Regions from separate parts of the Brevibacillus nitrificans genome, predicted to be linked through region 3. Evidence: riboswitches for the same ligand, from Rfam matches in the RefSeq annotation. Region 3 holds a riboswitch; each other region holds the start of a gene.

Region 1 (4,938 bases), on a different contig from region 3:
GGGGCGGAGCCGACGAAAAACAGATGCTGCTTTTTGATAAAAGCTTCATGCTCAGGTAAGATCTCGGAAAATTGTTTTCCCAAGTCAAACACCTCCCTTTCAATTGGGTGCACGGAAATCTGCGAAAGAAGGACTATATATGACAAACAACCGTACAAAGGGAACGGCTATGCCAGAGCGAGTCCTGCGATGGATCGTTGCATCCGTGGAAGCAGCTTCCGAGGTCCACCACGTTCAACAGCTTCAGGGAGGAATTTCCTCCCTGATTCATCGTATCACGCTGCGACGATCGGGGGTAGAGGAGAGCTATGTCGTCCGGCAGTTCAACAACGAGGATTGGCTGCGGGAAGAGCCGGACTTGGCATGGCATGAAGCGGAGAGTCTTCGGCATGCGGAGCGATTGGCGATACCGACGCCAAAGCTGATCGCCTACGACGAAACAGGAGAGCATGGCAATGTTCCTGCACTGCTCATGTCTCACCTGAACGGCTCCGTTGTTCTAGAGCCCCGTGACAAGCAGGGATGGATCCATGGACTGGCGAGCACACTCGTCACCATACACAACAGCGATACAGACGACTTCCCCTGGAAGTACGCTACATACCAAAACCTCGAAAAACTGGAGGCTCCGGCTTGGGGAAAGGATCGAGCCATGTGGCAGCAGGTAATCGACTATGTAAAGCGGCCGCGCCCGGCCTTTCCTCCGAGATTTATTCACAGGGACTATCACCCGACCAATGTGCTTTGGGCAAATGGAGAGGTAAGTGGGGTGGTCGATTGGGTGAATGCTTGCGTGGGACCAGCGGGCATTGATGTAGGTCACTGTCGAGTCAACCTTGCCCAGCTCTATGACGTAGAAACGGCTGATGCGTTTTTGACGGCGTACCAGCAGGAAGCAGGAGAATCTTTTAGGTATGACCCGTACTGGGACCTGGTTTCCTTGACTGACATTTTGTTTGGACCGCCTCAGGTGTATGCCGGCTGGACAGCGCTGGGCTTTACAGGCTTGACCGATGCCCTGATCGCTGATCGTCTCGAAGAATACGCCAAAAGCTTGGTGGAGCGAATCGCTAGGTGAAGTGATTGGTTTTCGCCTGTTCCCTTCTTATGGTAAAGTGGAAATATTCCTATCCAATAAGGAGGCAAGAGCGGAAATGCAGCCAAAAGAGCCACTCCAATTGGGGCAGCGCATCCATCTGATTGACGGTTTCGACATGGGTTGGCCAGAGAGAACAGGCACCTATGTCATTGAGGAAGAACAATTGACCTTGATCGAAACAGGGCCAAGCCCTTCCGTTCCATATATTCGGGAAGGCTTGGCGAAGCTAGGTTATACGACAGAGCAAGTCAAATACGTGATCGTGACCCACATACACTTGGACCATGCGGGTGGAGCCGGCTTGTTTTTGCAGGAATGCCCGAATGCGACCATCGTGGTTCATCCAAAAGGAGCGCGTCACTTGGTTGACCCCAGCAGACTGATAGCAGGTGCACGTGCTGTTTACGGCGACCAGTTTGACGAGCTGTTCGACCCGATCGTACCTGTTTCAGAAGACCGACTGATGATCAAGGCAGACAAAGAGACGCTTCAGATTGGGCCGAATTGTACGTTGGAGTTCATGGATTCTCCAGGGCATGCCAATCATCACTTCAGTATTTACGATCCGGTCAGCAACGGCATGTTTACCGGGGATACGGCTGGCGTGCACTATCCTCAGCTGCGTCAGGAAGGGATTCATTTCGTGTTGCCATCCACGTCACCCAATCAGTTCGATCCAGACAAAATGCTGGCTTCCATCGAGCGATATCGGGAACGAAAGCTGGACAGGCTCTACTTCGGACACTTTGGCATGACTGACCAGGTAGAGGACGCATTTCGTCAAGTCAGCGAGTGGCTGCCTGTTTTTGTTCGGGAAGGGGAAGAAGTGCTGGCACAAGGCTTGACGCAGGACGAGCTCGCGCAGCGGCTCCTGCATCGCGTCACTGATTTCCTGCGACAATTGGGAGTGGCAGACGAGCATGAGATTTACAAGATCATTCAGGTCGATCTGTCTGTCTGCTCCATGGGCATCGTAGATTACCTGCAAAAGAAAAACGGATAAAGCAAGAGCGGCTTCGCCAGCGAATTCTGGTGGAGCCGTTCTTGTGCTGGGAAGATTTCTAGTTTTTTTTCCTAAGGAATGCTATCATGGTGGGGAAGTATGAGAGCATGGGACAATTGGATAGGAGTACTCGCAAACAGGTGCCTCGCGTTGACAAACGGACGAGGTGAAAAGGGAAGTCGGTGCAAATCCGGCGCGGTCCCGCCACTGTAAAAGGGTGTAACCCGAAAGAAGGGTTTCTTCCCGAAAGCCAGGAGACCTGCCTGTATGCTTACCTGCTGGGTTCCTTCGCGGAAAGGATCGGCCGGATTGATTGTCTATGGCAGATAAAGTTCAATGCGATTTCGCCATTTGGGACCTGAAAAGCCGACCCTTCACTTCTAGCGTAGGAGTAAAGGGTCTTTTTGCGCTCGCTTATGGCAGATTCGCCTAGGTCAACGAGAGAAGAAAGGAAGTTTTTGAAATGAAACGATTGTGGAAAATGTCCATTCCGTTCCTGGTTGCCGTAAGCCTGGTCGGATGTGGAAATAACCAGCCTGCGCAGCCAGCTCAGCCTGCAGCACAAGAGCAAGCAGCGGCACAGAAACCGGCAGAGGCGACGACAAAGGAAACGGTATATCCTTTGACAGTCACGGATGCCACGGGAAAAGACGTGACCTTCCCAAAAGCACCGGAGCGGATTGTCTCGACCTCACCTGCGGAAACAGAAATATTGTTTGCACTAGGGCTGGATGATCGGATCGTCGGAGTGTCTGATTACGATGATTATCCTGATGCAGCGAAGTCGAAGCCGAAAGTCGGCGGGGTTGTAAAGCCAAACGAGGAAGCCATTTTGTCCCAAAGTCCTGATTTCGTCATTGGCGGAATTTCCATGGAAAAGCCTGTGGCAGAAAAATTGAAATCGTTGGGCATGCCTGTCTATGTGACACAGCCAAAGAAGCTGGATGATATCATGGGCAACATCTTGGCGATGGGAAAAATTACGAATAAGCAGGAGCAGGCAGAGAAACTGGTCGCGCAAATGAAGGACGACATCGCCCGCGTACAGGATGCCGTGAAAAACGTAAAGCCGGAAGACCGGAAAAAAGTTTACCTGGAGTTTTCTCCTGGCTGGACCGTGGGAAAAGGGGAGTTCATGGACGAACTGATCTCTCTTGCCGGTGCGACGAATATTGCTTCGGATACAGTAGGCTGGAATCCGATCAGCGTGGAGAAAATCGTCAAGGATGATCCGGATGTGATCCTGTATGCAAATGGCATCACGGATGAAAAGACAGGGAAGCAGCTTGAGGATATCATCAAGAATCGGAGCGGCTGGGATAAAATCAAAGCGATTCGTGAGTCGCAAATTTACGGAATGGATCAAAACACGCTGTCTCGCCCTGGCCCGCGGATTACCCAGGGCTTGAAGGAAGTCGCAAAAGCCATTTATCCAGATCTGGTGAAATAGGATGAAAGGGAGACTGGTTATCTGGAGCGGGGCAGGCCTTTTGCTGTTGCTTGCATCCGTGATCATTAGCATTTCGCTTGGAGCAGCGAATTTGCCGCTCTCTCAAGTCTGGCTGATCATGCTGCATCAGGTGCCGGGCCTCTCCGAAATCGTATCAGTGAGCTGGCCTGAGTCAGCCGAGCAGATCGTCATGAAGGTTCGCTTTCCACGGGTGGTACTGGCTATTTTGGTGGGCGCTTGTCTGGCGCTGGCTGGGGCTGGGTTTCAAGGAGTACTCCGAAATTCCTTGGCTGATCCGTATACCATGGGAGTGGCTTCCGGATCGGCTGTGGGGGCTGCCTTTCTGATCCTGTTTGGCCTGCATATATCTTTTCTTGGCGAGTGGAGTACGCCTGTCGTAGCGTTTTTCACGGGCTTTCTCAGCTTGTGGATCGTGATGCGCTTGGCGAATACACAGGGGAAGCTGCAGACGGAGACGCTGCTATTGTCTGGTGTTGTCGTGCAGGCTTTTCTCGGCTCACTCGTGTCCTTTATGGTCTCGCTCTCCGACCAGACCGTCAATGAAATTGTGTTCTGGTTGATGGGAAGCCTGTCTTTTCGCGGTTGGCAGTTTACGTATGTATTGTTCCCTTATCTGCTCGTCGGCCTGATCATTATGACGACGTATTCGCGTGCACTAAATCTGTTTTCGCTAGGGGAAAGGCAGGCAGCTCATCTCGGGGTGCATGTGGATCGGACGAAGCTCGTCGTGCTGATTGTCGCTACGCTTTTAACGGCGGCAGCTGTTTCCATTTCCGGAATTATCGGCTTCGTCGGCCTAGTCGTTCCCCACCTGGTACGCATGATGGTCGGGCCAGATTATCGTATCCTTTTGCCGATGTCCACGATTTTTGGCGGGATTTACGTCCTTTGGGCAGATACGCTTGCCCGGATGCTGCTGGTGCCGACAGAAATTCCATTGGGTGTCGTTACGGCGTTCCTGGGTGCACCGTTTTTTGCCTACCTTTTGAAAAAGAACAAGCGGGTTGGAGGGAGATAAGTCCAGTGATTGAGGTAGCTTCCGTACATAAATCGTACAACGGCAAGCAGGTCGTGAAGGACGCCCGCTTTTCCATAGCTCGTGGCGAGTTTTTTGGCATTATCGGCCCAAATGGAAGCGGAAAATCCACCCTGCTGAAAATGATCTCAGGGGTTGTGCCTGCAGATGGCGGTGAAATTTCCCTGAATGGCAAACGAATGGGCTCCTATTCCCGCAAAGAGCTTGCGCGCCTTTTGGCTGTCCTCGAGCAGGAAGCCCTCCCTCCCGTTGGCTTTCGCGTGCGGGAGGTGCTGGAGATGGGAAGATTTCCTTATCAGAACTGGTTGGGAGAAGAACCAGAGGACCCG
Region 2 (4,938 bases), on a different contig from region 3:
GCAGGTTATTATGGGAAATGGATCGATACGCTTATTTCTCGTATTTTTGACATCATGCTGGCATTCCCTAGCATTCTGCTGGCGATTGCGATCGTAGCGATTTTGGGTCCATCCCTGCAAAACGCGTTGCTCGCCATCGCGATTATCAACATTCCGACGTTTGGGCGTCTCGTACGCTCGCGGGTTCTGAGCTTGAAAGAAGAAGAGTTTGTGATGGCGGCTCGTGCCATTGGGATGAAGGATTCGCGCATTTTGATGCAGCATATTTTGCCGAACAGCCTGGCTCCCATCATCGTAACGGGCACGATGGGCATTGCGACAGCGATTATTGAGGCGGCAGCCTTGGGTTTCCTCGGTTTGGGTGCGCAGCCGCCCGAGCCGGAGTGGGGAAAAATGCTTTCCGATTCGCGGCAATACATTCAAAAGGCACCTTGGACGGTTATCTTCCCGGGATTGTCAATCATGCTGACGGTATTGGGCTTTAACCTCATTGGAGACGGTTTGCGCGATGCGCTTGACCCTCGTATGAAAAACTAAACAGGTGTGCTCGTGTGGGAGGGAGGTTTTTACCCTCCCTTTTCTACGTGGAGAACTTTCGGCACAGACGATTCAATTCGGGTGCGGCCTTGGTAACCACTTGATGGGCGACTCCCGGGATCATGACCATTTTGGAATTCGGTATGCCTTCATTCAGCAGCTGCCCATAGGGGTGAATGCTTCGATCTTCTGCCCCATACACGAGAAGGGTGGGCAAACCAATCTGGGGAAGTCTTTGGGTACAGTGGTAGGAATGACCTGCCTTGTAGAGGTGACGCAAGGTGGTGGAGTCGGTGAGAGAGGCGTGCTTGATCCATCGCTCTTGCAGCTGTGGGTCATCGATATGAGATGACGTAATGCTTTTTGCCAAGAGGGGGACTCCGTGAATGCCTGCCATGGCTTGCGCAAGGTAAAAACGACTGTGCAAATAAAGATCATTTACTTCAGAAAAGGCGCTGACCAAGATCAGTCCACTCACCTGCTCGGGAAAGCAAAGCGCGTATTCAAGAGCGATGGAGGCTCCCTGTGAGTAGCCGAGCAAGTAAGGCTTCTCCAACCCCAGCGTTTGCATGAGCTCATGCAGGCACACGGCGAGATCATGAATAGAGAACGGTTCAGGGAGCGGGCTGCTATGTCCATGACCAGGTAAATCGGGTACGAGTAGCTGGAACGTATCGGTGAGAGGGTGCTGAGAGACAAAATTGATGGAGCCAATGCAGGGAGCGTGAATACAAAGGAGGGGACTGCCTTGTCCGACAACGGTGCATGCCAGGGTTCCGTTTGGTAGAGTGATTGTGTGTTCCATAGCAATATTCACCTCAGCTATAGCTTGGTTTTGAAAAGGTTTTTTTCTCGGATAAGCTTCTTTTTTACAGAGGGAAATGGTATTCTCGCAATAGAATAAATGGAGAAAGCTAGGTGACGAAAATGTTCCAAGAACGCATCCAAAAGCTGCACGATTTTCTTAGCAAACAAGAACTTGACGCGGTGTTGATCACCTCTCCCAAACATGTTTATTATTTGACAGGTTTTTTCACCGATCCCCATGAACGTTTTCTGGGCCTGATTATTCCGGCGGAGGGAGAACCATCTCTGATCGTGCCTGCGCTGGATCGTGAAGCCGCAGCATCCGCTTCGAGCGTACAAAATATTTTCACCCACACAGATATTCAAAATCCATATGAAGTCTTAAAGCAAACGCTTCCTGCTGGCTTGAAGCAGCTGGGGATTGAGAAAAGCCATATGACAGTCGAGCGCTATGAGGCAATTGGCGAAGTAGTTGGCGCTTCCCGTTACGTCGATGTCGAAGAGCCTCTGCGTGAAATGCGTCTGATCAAATCCGCTGACGAGGTGGAGCGTATGAAGCATGCGATCCAGCTGGTGGAGGACTCCTTGCGCGAGACCTTGAAAAAAGCAAAGCCCGGCGTAACGGAAACAGAGCTGGTGGCTGAGCTGGAGTTTCAAATGAAGCGCTTGGGTGCTGACGGCCCGTCCTTTACCTCAATGGTATTGGCTGGAGAAAAGTCTGCGCTGCCGCATGGAAAACCAGGCTCTCGTCAAGTGCAAGAAGGCGAAGTACTCTTGTTTGATATCGGTGTGGAAGCAAACGGCTATGTCTCCGATATCACGCGCACTTTTGCGGTCGGAGAAATCAGTGAGCAATTGCGCGAAATTTACGAAACCGTTCTGGCTGCGAATGAAGCAGCGATCGCACAGGTTCGTCCCGGCGTGACCTTTGCTCATCTCGACCAAACGGCACGCGATGTGATCGCAGCGAAAGGCTACGGCGAATACTTCATGCATCGTTTGGGCCATGGACTCGGCATGGACGTACATGAGTATCCATCTGTACACGGACAAAATCAGGAGACGCTGCGCCCAGGTATGGTGTTTACTATCGAACCGGGAATTTACGTTCCAGGCGTAGGCGGCGTGCGGATTGAAGACAACGTTCTCGTAACGGAGACAGGCGTAGAAGTCATGACGCAATTCCCGAAACAACTGACTGTCATTGGATAAGAGCAAGCCATAATTGAATAGGTGTTTGATGGTGCCAGCTGGACAAGAGGACAAGTCCAGCCAGCTTAATAGGGAAGTCCGGTGAAATGCCGGCGCGGTCCCGCCACTGTAAGGAGGAGTCCTCTGCGATGAACCACTGTTCCGCTGTTTGTAGGGAATGGGAAGGACGTAGAGGACGATGATTCCAAGCCAGGAGACCTGCCATGAAACCATGCACAATCGACCCACGCGGATGGGATGATGTGGAAGTACAGCAGCATGTGTAAAGGCGGAATCCCGTTTATTTGCCATACTCTGTCCACATTGGAAAGCATCTCCCGTTTGCGCGTGGGAGATGCTTTTTTTATTTCCGCGCAAGCTCCGCTGAAGGCTTCACGAAGCCAAGCTTTCAAATCTGGAGAGGAGGTGAGGCGAGACACCCTTCGCTGGCGAAATGATGAGGATGAAACCAAACCGATAACCGGGGGACGAAAAAAGGAGAGAAGAAAAAGATGAAGGCACCTGAAAAGAAATGGCATCGACTGTGGAAGGGGAGCTGGTCAGCGCTGGTTCTGGCGCTTATGCTGATCGCAACGGCATGCGGCTCGCCGGCAACTAATGGGCAGGGGGAGCAGTCCCAAGAGACTCCAACTCCTGCTACCCAGCAACAAGCACAACCGGAAGCAGACAAGCCGGTCACTCTGCAAAACAACGGCATGGAAATGACCTATCCGGAAGCACCAAAGAGAGCGATCACATTGAATCAGCATGTAACGGAGGTCATGCTAGCTTTGGGCTTGGGAGACAAAATGGTTGGGACAGCGTATCTGGATGATCAAATTTTGCCTGAATTGAAAGAGGCGTATGACAAAGTTCCTGTGCTGTCTAATAAGTATCCAAGTAAGGAAGTGTTGATGGCCGCTGAGCCTGATTTCGTGTATGCAGGCTGGAAAAGCGGTTTTGGTGACAAAGGCGTAGGATCCATGGAGGAATTGGAGAAAGCAGGGATCAAGTCGTACTTGCATGAATCGTCTAACAAGGCAGCGCCGACGGTAGAAGATGTATTTACCGATATTCAAAACATCGGACGCATTTTCCGGGTGGAGGATCGGGCGAATGAACTAGTGAGCAACATGAAAACAGAAATGGAACAAACGACGAGCAAGCTGGGCAAGGTAGATAAACCGTTACAGGTATTCGTTTATGACAGTGGGGAAGAACAGGCCTTTACAGCGGCAAACAACTATATGACTGCCTTGATTAACATGGCGGGAGGCAAAAATATTTTTGACGACATTCAAAAAGGCTGGGCTGATGTGAGCTGGGAAGAGGTCGTGAGCCGCAATCCAGACGTGATCATCATCGTTGATTACGGAGACAAGAGCCTGGAGCAAAAACGAGAGCTGCTCCTGAGCAAAAAAGAGCTGGCAAGCGTGTCAGCTATTCAAAACAATCGATTGATTGTTTTGCCGTTATCGGCTGCAAGCGAAGGGGTTCGTGGGCCGATTGCCTTGAAGATTTTGGCGGAAGGACTCTATCCGGAGAAATTCAAGCAATGAGACCGAGCATTCGCAATGTGACGAAGGGGAACAGACGAGGGCATCTTGCAGGAGGGGGAGTCAGAATTGCGTAGGACAAGCCTGACTGTACTTATCCTTTCTCTCATGATCGTGCTGCTTGTATCGATTACGCTCGCCATTACACTGGGGTCTGTAGACATTCATCCTAGGACAGTCTGGGGAATTGCACTGAACCATGTCCCCTTCCTTGGGGGATGTGTGACAGAAGATTGGACCCGCGCGCAGCACTCGATCATTTGGGACATCCGTTTTCCCCGTGTTCTATTGGCTGCGGTCGTTGGCGCAGGGCTGTCTGTGGTCGGGGTAGCCATTCAGTCGTTGGTTCGAAATTCCTTGGCTGATCCTTACATACTAGGTGTTTCTTCAGGAGCCTCGGTGGGTGCGACACTCGTCATCCTGTTTGGCGCCTTTAGCATGTACGGCCAGTACGCCTTGTCGGTAGGCGCATTTCTCGGCTCGCTGCTATCCATCGTGCTGATTTTCTCGCTTTCTCGGATAGGTGGACAAAATTCAACGGTCCGCCTGCTCATGGCAGGGATTGCGATTTCGGCGATTTTATCGGGTGTTACGAGCTTGATCATCTTTTCGGCCCCGAATGAGCACGGCATACGGTCTGTCCTTTTTTGGCTGAGTGGCAGTTTGGCTGGGGCCAAATGGGAGTACTTGACGATTCCCAGCCTTGTCGTCCTGGTGTGTCTCGCAGTCTTGCTGGCGCAATACCGCTCTCTTAATTCCATGTTGATGGGCGAAGAGTCGGCGAGCACTCTCGGTGTGAATACGGTGCAATTTCGCAAGCTGCTTTTGGTTATTACGGCGCTATTGA
Region 3 (4,938 bases):
CCATTTTCGGGTCCATCTGGGCGCGCCAGCCTGTCTCCATAAATCCGAGCGGCTGGAAGACTTGCTCCTGAACGATTTGGGCGATCGTTTTGCCTGTCGTTCTTTTAACGATCTGCGCCAGCATATCAATGCCGACTCCTCGATACGCCCAACTGCTTCCAGCAGGAAATTCTCGTACGATCTCCCCCGTATAGGTTCCGTGCAAGCCGTGTGTATGCGTCAGCAGATGGCGAATGGTGGTCCCTGTCATCCGCTCCTCGTCCAAATGCGGCAAGTATTTCATCACCTGATCGTCGATGGAAGCGATGGCTCCACAGGTCACAGCATAAGCAGCTGCATAGCCAATATAGCTCTTCCTCACAGAAGCTGCGTGGAACTGGGTATCTGCTTGAACCGTTCGTGCTGACTGCTCCAGGGACTGCTTGCCCCAGTATGTTTCCATCACGATCTCATCACGGTGAATAACCATCAGAGCCGCACCTGAGCCTATTACATGCTCAAATGTACGCTCCACATGCGATACAAGCGGATTGAACTGCTTCGTCAGCGTTTGCCTCAGATCCACGGTCTCGGCCTCCTAGTTTACACTGCGCAGCTAATGCACTCTTCCACTGTCAAATGCTTGGTCCGTGTATAGTAGAGCGACTTCAGACCTTTCTTCGCAGCGTAAATGTAGTAGCGTGCCAGCTCTCGCGTAGATACATTGCTGTTGACGTGCAAAACAGTGGAAATCCCTTGGTCTACATGCTCTTGGATCTCCGCGATCAGGTCAATTACCTTGAATTGATCGATGACATACGCTGATTTATAGAAAAAGTAATTCTCCTGTGACAGGTACGGCATCGGATAGTATGTAGTCGAGTTTGCGTATGTTCTCGTTTCGATGTGCTCCACGATCGGCATGACACTCGATGTCGCATTCTGAATGTACGAGATGCTTTGAGTAGGTGCAATCGCCAGTCGGTAAGCGTGATACAAGCCATAGGTCTGGACCTTTTCTTTCAGCTGTGCCCAATCCTCAGTTGTCGGGATGTACATGTCAGCGAACAGCTGCTTGACCTTTTCCGTCCGAGGGCGATAATCCGTCTCTTCATATTTCGAGAAGTACGTCCCTTTGGCATATTCAGACTGCTCAAAACCGAGGAAGGTCGTTTTTCGCTCTTTAGCAATCTCCATGCTCATTTCAAGGGAGTAAAAGTTCATCATCATGAAAAACGTGCGGGCAAAATCTTTCGCTTCCTCGCTCTCGTACGCGATCTTGTTTTTTGCCAGATACCCGTGCAAATTCATGGCACCCAAACCGACAGAGTGCAGCTCCCGATTTGCTTTTTGGACACCTGGTGCGTTCTCGACAGCAGTCATGTCACTTACTGATGTGATGGCTTCAATGCCCTCATGGACCGACTCGCGAATCTTCTTTTGCTCCATTACATTCACGATGTTCAGGGATGCCAGATTGCAGCTGATGTCCCGACGGATGATGTCCATTTCACCGTAGTTGTTGATGGTCGAGGTATCCTGGAGCTGGAAGATTTCCGTGCACAGGTTGGACATTTTGACCGAGCCTATGTCTTTCAGCGCGTGATTTTTGTTGGCGTTGGTCTTGTTCATGATGTACGGATAGCCGGACTCCAGCTGAATCATAGCGATCTTGGTAAGCATGTCCCGTGCACTCATGATCGTCTTTTTCTTGATGTTGTCATTTGCGAGCAGCTCTTCGTACATTTCGTCCATGTTCATGTCGTCCAGATGCTGGCCGTATTCTTTATACACCGAGTACGGGGCGAAAATGGTCAACGGCTTGTTCTCTTCTGCCAGCTTGTAGAACATGTTTGGAACAATCAGCCCGATCGAGAGCGTTTTGATCCGTGATTTTTCATCCGCATTGATCTTTTTGCAATCGAGAAACTCGTTGATATCCCAGCCGAAGATGTTGTAATAAGCAGCTCCTGAGCCTTTGCGCTGACCCATCTGGTCCGCGTAGGAGAAGGCGTCCTCCAAAAGCTTCAGTACCGGCATAATTCCTTTGGCAGCACCTTCTACTCCTTTAATCGGTTCGCCGCGGCCGCGCAGCTTGGACAGGTTGACGGCCACTCCACCGCCGATTTTGGACAGCTGCATACATGTGCCCAATATGTAGTTGATCGAATTGAGGGAATCGTCCATTTCGAGCAAAAAGCAAGATACCATTTCGCCACGACGACTTTTTCCTGCATTCAGAAACGTTGGCGTCGCAGGCTGCAAGCGTTGGTCCATCATCGAGACCGTCAGACGCTTGGCACGATCAAAGTCTCCTTGCGCCAGCGAGAGTGCGACAATCGCTACGCGGTCCGGATACTGTTCCAAATACATCGATTTATCGTCTGTTTTCAGGGCATAGTCTTTGTAAAACTTCGAGACAGCCATGTAAGAGGCGAATTGAAAAGACGCGTCCTTTGCCAAACGGAATACTTCTTCGACCTGCTCTTCCGTGTAACGTTCATAGACGTTTTCGTAGTAATCGTTTTGGATCAGATAATCCATCCGTTCCCCTACACTGTTAAAGGTCAATGTTTTGGCTTGTACTTCCTCAAGAAAGACTTCGACGGCTTCCCGATCTTTTTCCAGCTGATAAAAGCCATCCTCGCCCCGTTGCATCAGTTCGTTGTTCAGTTCAATATGCCGCAATGCTGGCCACCCCGTTCGTAAAATGTTCGACATCCCTGCCGGTACCGGATAATTCAAATTTGGAAATCACAGGAACACCGTATTGATGGGAAATGGTATCGGCGCTCTTCGCAAAGCTCGCGCCCCAATTGCGATTGCCGCTCGCCGATACGCCTTTCATGTAACGATGGTTCCTGCTGAGGAACGATGCCACCTTTTCAGGGACTTGTCCGAAGCCAGTCGTATACGTGACTAGAACAAACGGTTCCTCGATCACCATCTCAGAGTCAATCTCTATACTTGGCAAAGCCAGCTTTCCTACAAATCTACGAACGTTTCCCGTTTTGGAATCGTACGCGATGAGCATACGCCCTCATCCTTTCCTCTATGTAGCGCGATCCTATCTACCTGTCAGGAAAATAAAAACGCATTCGACGGGTAGAGATAGTCGAATGCGCAATCATCCACTGATAATCGACTCGTCAAAACGAATCGAGCGCTCGAACACTTCCCCTATCTCCCGTAGGTTTACACGTGTTTAACGGGTAGGCAGGTCTCCTGGCTATAGGATCATCGCTTCATTTCGCCTTCCCAATCACGTCGACCAGTGGCGTAGCCTATACAAATGAGCTCTCCTCTTACAGTGGCGGGACCGCGTCGGATTCTCACCGACTTCCCTATTAAGTCTGCCGATATTTCGTAGCAAGACACCTATCCGCATCAATATGTAGTTGGTAAAACTTACTTTACATCAATATATCGTGTCAGTCAAGAGAGAGGAGCGAGTTTTCCCCCTGCGAGAAGCAAAAGGTTCACAAAAGCTTGATAGATCTACTATTTGTCAGATCTTGTAGAATCAGGAAAAAAGAGAACCGCCCGCAAGCATGCGGACGGTACGCATTTCTATCATCATTTCTGCCTCGCTTGGAAAGAAACGGAACACCGCGAGCCTATTGCAAAGAGACCACCTTTGTAATTTGCGGCAGCTCCTCGATCGCGCGAACGACCGCTGGTGTGATTTCTTCATCTGTCACGGATACGAGCAACGCATTTTTTCCTTTTTGCTCCCGTGAGACGTTCAGCTTGGAAATATTGATTTCGTGTTCGGCTAATTTCCGAGAGACATCGTAAATAACTCCCGGGTAATCAACGTGGTGGACCAGCAAGCCATGGGAACCTGCCGGGATACGGCATGCACAGTAGTTAATCTCACTGATGTACACTTCTCGCCAATCTTGGGCGAACGTGTACTTGTTCCCGCCGGCACGCAGAATCGCCAAATGGTTGGCATATTCACCAGAGCTGTGCTGGACAGGCAAGGAAACGCCAAAACCATCCAGCAGCTGCTTTGCGATTTCGTCTTTGTTTTCATGCGCTAAAATGCTCAAAGAGCCTCCTGCCAGATTTGGTTCAATCCGCTGCAGAAGTCGAGCGAGCTCACGAAGCCCAGCAAATTCGGTCATGATCAACCCTACTCTCCCAAAAATGGTTCACGCGCTCAAGGAAGAATCCATTCTTCCGGTTCTTTCAAAATGGAGGAATGATTTTCAGAACGGTACCAGGCCGTGTACGGCTTCCCATCTTTCGTATAATCAATCTTGTAGATGGTATTCCCTTTTCCGCCTCGTTCAAAAGGGCTCTCATCAGCAGGAACAGCGGTCACACCATGCGCTACAACGACCCCGCCTTTTTCAGCAATGACCTTCTTGATGGTCGCCATATGCTCGTTTCCTGTTGATGCCATGCCCCAATATGCCAGGAATCCTAGCAGAAGTGCTCCTGCTACAAAGGATACAATAATGACTTTCGACTTTTTCGTTGGATCCACCGCGTTACCCCCGTCTGTCTCGGTTCTTCTATTTATCCATCAAGGTGACTTTATCAATCGTACCGCCACCCAAGCAGTATTCTCCGTCGTAAAAGACGACAGCCTGTCCTGGAGTGACTGCCTTTTGCGGTTTGTCAAATACGACCTCCACTGTGCTGCCTTCCCGAATATGAACGGTGACCCCTTGATCAGGCTGGCGGTAGCGGAATTTTGCCGTACATGTAAATGTCGAAGCAGGCTTCTTGTCACTGACCCAGCTTACGTCTGTCGCGATCAGGCTGGTCGAGTACAAGCGCGGATGATCAGAGCCTTCTCCTACGATCAACGCATTTCGTGCCAGATCTTTATCTACCACGAACCATGGTTGACCGCTCGTTCCATGACCACCGCCGATGCCTAGTCCCTGACGCTGGCCGAGTGTGTAATACATCAATCCGTCGTGATGACCAATTACAGTCCCATCC
Region 4 (4,938 bases), on a different contig from region 3:
CGATTCTACGAATGCCTTCATACCTGTATGTGACTAGTTTCATATCCGACCTTCCCTTCTTATCGCGTCTTTTTAACTTCAAAGATTATGACTGCCCATTTTTCTCCCTTCATAGAACTTCATGCCCCAAATGAGAGGAATCAGGCGCTTTACGGGGTCAAGCGACTCTACTAAACAGCTGTTGGGGGTTCACCGATTCCTTGCTCTCTTACACTTGCAATCATGGTAGAGCGCAAAATCCATGCGCGCGCAGCTTCCGGATCATTGGCCTGTTCTGCGTATTCCTGCTGAAGCTGGACGCGGCGTTCAGGATCTCTTTCGGTCAGTACATTCGTATTCCGCTCTGTAATCTGCTTCACGTAATCGATCGCCACTTTTCGGCGAACATTGGAGTATTTGTCGAGCTCCCCCTCAACATCGGAATTCCCTTCGAAAATACGAATCAATCTTCTGCTTAAATCAACTGCATCATGGATCCCGTTATTTAATCCGAGCCCACCCATCGGACTGTTGATATGAGCCGCATCGCCAAGGAGTATGGCGCGCCCTTTATAAAATTTTTCAGCGACGCGCTGATGGACGCGGTAAATCATCCGCTCAATGATCGGGAAGCTGTCTGTCGTTTTCAGAGCCCCTTGCAGCGTACGCTGAATATTTTCGTCATCGAGTGCTACTTCATCGGAAACAGACGCGGGAACCGGATAAAGCAAACGCCAAGCCTCCGGAACTTTTAAAATAAACAAAAACTGCTCTGGGTCCGATATGTAATTGACCTTGGTAATATCCGGCAAGTAATCACTGAATGCAACAGGAGTGCCGACAAGCAGGAAGCGCTGTTCCAGCGTATAACCCTCGAAAGACAAGTCAAGCAGTTTGCGGATGGTACTTCTCGCGCCGTCAGCTCCAAGCAAATAGTCAGCGCTAAACGTCTCGATTCCCTGCGGCGTTTGCACCTTTACGGTAACGTCTTGCTCATTTTGCTGTATATCGACGACTTCCGTACTGTAGTGTATATCCACATTCGCGCAATCCTTCAATCGCTCATTGAGAACCTTCACATAGGTAGACTGAGGCAACTGAAGCCGGTAAGGATATTTCGTCTCTTCCTTGATCAGGCTGAAATCAAACGTCGCAAAGGTCCCCGTCGTCCGGTCCCGGTACTGTACCTTATCCTCCACAATGCCGAGCTGCAGCATCTCTTCAACCAATCCTGTCGACTCTAGCAACTCCAGAGTGCCGGCATGAAAAGTCGACGCTCTCCATTCTTTACTTGGTGTCGGGCTTTTCTCGAAAACAGTTACAGAAATACCTTCTTGCGATAAAATCTTTGCCGCCGTCAATCCGACCGGTCCGGCTCCCACAATTATGACAGAATGTTTGGACATCATTACTCCTCCTGTTCGTTAACAATACGTTAATGATATGAACTTATCGTTTACGCGCTAATAGTATCACCCTTTTCAGAAGCCGTCAATCCATGAATTTTTAGAAAACTCAACCGCGTCAAACCATCGGCGGAGCCTTCATACCCAAAGGACACAACAAAAAAAGAGGCGATCGGAGCCGCTGCATGCCTGCTCCAATCGCCTTGATTAATAATAGCCTATGCGTTGTGAAATCTGCATAGCTGTCTCCAACAATTCCTTCACCGTCTTTGAATCTAAAGAAACATCCATCTCATTTGCAACACCAACGACACTCAACGCCCCGGCAAGTTTCTCAGAAGAATAAAAAATAGGTGAACTAATACTGGTGATGCCGCTAATAAGACTGCTTTTGGTTACAGCCACCCTTTTCTGTCTGATGTCAGCAATTTCCGAATCATACTCATCCGGTACAATTTTTCCCGAGAGCACTTCATGTTGGTATAAATGATTCGTAACATCATTTGGAAGGAAGGCTCTGAATATTCTTCCTGTCGCTGTGTACAGAGGCACATAAGAACCTGTATTCAGCCCTATCGTTATCGGTTTCTTACTTTTTTCCCAATGAACAAAAAAGGGGCCTCTCTCCCGCCAGACGCTCAATGCAACTGTTTCGTTTAATTGATCATTCAATTGAATGACGAGCGGGTAGGCCTGTTTCGTGATTTCCAATCCTTCCTTGGCCGCAGTACCGAGCAAGATCAACTCATGCCCTAACGACCAACGAGGATTTTCATGCTCGTCGCGGATTAAGATACCCAGTTGAACAAAGGAGTTCAAATACCGATATAGCTGACTCTTATGGAGCAACGTCACATCTGCCAATTCTCGAAGACTCATCGGTTCCTTTTTTAAAGCGAATGCACGTAATATGGAGAAACCTACTTCAATAGATTGGACTCTTTGACTGAGTTCCATTCTTTTTTTGCTATCGTTCATGCTACCCCCCATTAACGTATTGTTAATGACGTAAACTTCATAATATTTCCACTTATACCATACTTGGAACTACTGCGTCAACTGGTTGCACCTTTGCTTGGTTTCGTTCTTCGCCGAAAAGAAAAGGGAACGGTCTGCTTATTTGCCTTCCGTAGGCTGCGTCGACGCTGTCTCGGGAGATGGTTGGGGCTGACCTTTCTGTTAATGAAGTCTTTGACCTCTCGTTTTAGATGAGAAAATGAAAAAGCATCTCCAACTTTTCATAACGAAAGACTCCCCTATTACCGTGACGGGACCGTGTCGGATTTGCACCGAGCTTCCCTTTTCATCCTTGTTCGTTGCTTTATCAAGGAACCTGTTTCCACTTATGAAAATGTTCAAATTTACCAAATCGGAATCAACGTGGTCCACCTCCTCGACTAGCCTACCTGGATCGAAAACTAGCAGCCGGTCGGAAATGTGACAAGTCGCTTGCTGACGTTTCTCACTGTCTGAATCGTATGTTCGGGTGTCGCAATATCGATATTCACTCCTTCCACTACCAGGCTTTTGGAACCTTTATGCATCGTTCTCACCCCTCTTTCGGATCATATCGCTCCTTTAGGTAATCACCCGAAAAATTGATAGCGGATACGTTGATCGCCTCCAGCAAATACCGCTCCAGACCCGGCCAGGCAAAAACTTGCTAGATGACTACAGTCCCTGTCAAAAGTCCCCCAAGCTGTATCCCCAAGGTCGAAATGATGGGAAGCATCGCATTTTTTAAGACATGCTCAATTTGAAACTCATTCTTCAATCAACATTGGCCAAATGTGTGCGTACCCTATGATAATAAAAGTATTTTGAGCTTAGGAAAGATAAGAAAAGAATCAAATAGAGGATTTTCCTGAACTAGATTTTCTAAAGGCATTTCTGCCAGTTTTGTTTCTTGTTCAGAAATAAGTGGGGGGTGGGCACTCTCCTTTGTTCGTCTTATCATGTAGACGCGAAAGCTTTCGTCTGGAAATGGGCCAGGTCTTCCAAGTAACATTTCCAAAGCGTAATACCCTTTGTAATCAAAAAAGTAAGGTTACACCACGTATAGTCTGTTTTGTAACCTTACTTTTTGAGTTAAATTCATTCAGAAATACAACTAAACTGAATCGTTTACGATCCTATGTTTATCGGAATCCCCTACTCAAAAACAGATTTTGTAATCCGTCCGATTCATTATGTCCTCTCACATCATTCCACGCACGTAATCTCCATCAAAATCATCCCGGCGATCACGACTTCTCCCTGTTCTACTTCGACTCCAACTGCGTGACCGGTTACCGGGGAGAGGATATCCACCGTCTTGCCGGGGCCGACGAGTGTAAAAATCACTTCCCCTTCTTCAACCCTGTCTCCTGCCTGGAAGCGGATGCGTTTAATCGTGCCAGCAAAGGGCGATATGACGTCATACTTTAAACCCAATCTGCTCACCCCGACTTATTTTTTCTTGAATTTCCTGATACTTGCGGCTGATGGTGGACTGGCTCACGCCGAGCATTTTGGCAGCCATGGAGGTCGTCTTGTACTCGTCCATCGCCATCTTGATGAGCTGCTCTTCCATCGCTCGAGTCGCTTCCTTCAGCGGCATAATTTTGTTCAATCGCTGCTTCAGATACTGCTTTTTCCCTTTTTTCAGCAGAGGGGTAATATGGTGAGCTTCGATCAAATCTTCATCCGCGGTAACGACCAGCCGTTCGATGATATTTTGCAGCTCGCGGACATTGCCTGGCCAGGAGTACGATTCCAGCAAGTCGAGGGCATCCTGGGACAGCTGGGTGGTGCGTTCATATTTCTCATTAAAGGTCTGCAAAAAGTGAAGGCCGATCAACGGAATATCCTCGGGCCGGTCTCGCAGGGGAGGAATCGCGACGGGGATGACGTTGAGCCGATAGAAGAGGTCTTCCCGAAACGTCCCTTCCTCCACCATCTTCTCCAGGTTTTTGTTGGTAGCCGCGATGATCTGTACATCCACCTCTACGACCTCTGATCCGCCGATCGGGATGATCTCGCGCTCCTGCAGCACTCGGAGGAGCTTTACCTGGAGGTTGAGCGGCATCTCGCCGATCTCGTCCAAAAAGAGAACACCCTTGTGGGCCATCCGGAAATAACCGGGCTTCCCGTTCGTATTCGCCCCAGTGAAGGCGCCTTTTTCATAGCCAAACAGTTCGCTTTCCAACAGTGTCTCGGGAATCGCCCCGCAGTTTACTTTCACAAACGGCTTGCTGCTGCGCGGTCCCAGCTCGTAGATCGTCCGGGCAAACACCTCCTTGCCCACGCCCGATTCACCTGTCAACAGCACCGTCGAGGACGTGTTTGCGATCTTTTGGATATATTTCATCACTTTCTCGATCTTGTCACTGGCATAGATGAGCTGGCGGTTTTTCCCGTATTGCTTCTGGTCCCGCAAATGCTCCAGTTCCTTTTTGTACTTCTCGGACATCTTTTTGGCGTGCAGCAGCTCTTCCTTCAGCTGGACCGTTTCGGTAATGTCGCGCAGGGCGATGACGATTCGCTCCAGCTTTCCTTTCTCATCAAAGATGGG

What was found. A riboswitch is a leader RNA that binds a small molecule or an ion and turns the genes downstream of it on or off. The one in region 3 is predicted to bind cobalamin.
Region 1: it holds a riboswitch for cobalamin, as region 3 does, so the genes downstream of both, EDM59_RS00920 (ABC transporter substrate-binding protein) here and nrdI (class Ib ribonucleoside-diphosphate reductase assembly flavoprotein NrdI) in region 3, are expected to answer to the same signal.
Region 2: it holds a riboswitch for cobalamin, as region 3 does, so the genes downstream of both, EDM59_RS21580 (ABC transporter substrate-binding protein) here and nrdI (class Ib ribonucleoside-diphosphate reductase assembly flavoprotein NrdI) in region 3, are expected to answer to the same signal.
Region 4: it holds a riboswitch for cobalamin, as region 3 does, so the genes downstream of both, EDM59_RS13345 (IclR family transcriptional regulator) here and nrdI (class Ib ribonucleoside-diphosphate reductase assembly flavoprotein NrdI) in region 3, are expected to answer to the same signal.

What each region holds. Positions count from the first base shown of each region.
Region 1 is NZ_RHHU01000001.1:179,775-184,712, reverse strand. Features, by position in the region: gene EDM59_RS00935 (pyridoxamine 5'-phosphate oxidase family protein) at 1-83, opposite strand, end outside; gene EDM59_RS00930 (phosphotransferase family protein) at 140-1,078, shown strand; gene EDM59_RS00925 (MBL fold metallo-hydrolase) at 1,155-2,102, shown strand; cobalamin riboswitch at 2,224-2,383, shown strand; gene EDM59_RS00920 (ABC transporter substrate-binding protein) at 2,566-3,552, shown strand; gene EDM59_RS00915 (FecCD family ABC transporter permease) at 3,554-4,591, shown strand; gene EDM59_RS00910 (ABC transporter ATP-binding protein) at 4,597-4,938, shown strand, end outside.
Region 2 is NZ_RHHU01000014.1:5,451-10,388, reverse strand. Features, by position in the region: gene EDM59_RS21600 (ABC transporter permease) at 1-537, shown strand, start outside; gene EDM59_RS21595 (alpha/beta fold hydrolase) at 581-1,342, opposite strand; gene EDM59_RS21590 (M24 family metallopeptidase) at 1,465-2,556, shown strand; cobalamin riboswitch at 2,569-2,776, shown strand; gene EDM59_RS21580 (ABC transporter substrate-binding protein) at 3,048-4,094, shown strand; gene EDM59_RS21575 (FecCD family ABC transporter permease) at 4,200-4,938, shown strand, end outside.
Region 3 is NZ_RHHU01000003.1:486,624-491,561, reverse strand. Features, by position in the region: gene EDM59_RS04315 (serine hydrolase domain-containing protein) at 1-565, opposite strand, end outside; gene nrdE (class 1b ribonucleoside-diphosphate reductase subunit alpha) at 583-2,667, opposite strand; gene nrdI (class Ib ribonucleoside-diphosphate reductase assembly flavoprotein NrdI) at 2,654-3,013, opposite strand; cobalamin riboswitch at 3,178-3,376, opposite strand; gene EDM59_RS04300 (ACT domain-containing protein) at 3,597-4,109, opposite strand; gene EDM59_RS04295 (hypothetical protein) at 4,145-4,474, opposite strand; gene mnmA (tRNA 2-thiouridine(34) synthase MnmA) at 4,503-4,938, opposite strand, start outside.
Region 4 is NZ_RHHU01000007.1:178,520-183,457, forward strand. Features, by position in the region: gene EDM59_RS13335 (fumarylacetoacetate hydrolase family protein) at 1-43, opposite strand, end outside; gene EDM59_RS13340 (FAD-dependent oxidoreductase) at 171-1,385, opposite strand; gene EDM59_RS13345 (IclR family transcriptional regulator) at 1,593-2,363, opposite strand; cobalamin riboswitch at 2,592-2,737, opposite strand; gene EDM59_RS31590 (hypothetical protein) at 2,804-2,929, opposite strand; gene EDM59_RS13350 (biotin/lipoyl-containing protein) at 3,588-3,818, opposite strand; gene EDM59_RS13355 (sigma 54-interacting transcriptional regulator) at 3,802-4,938, opposite strand, start outside.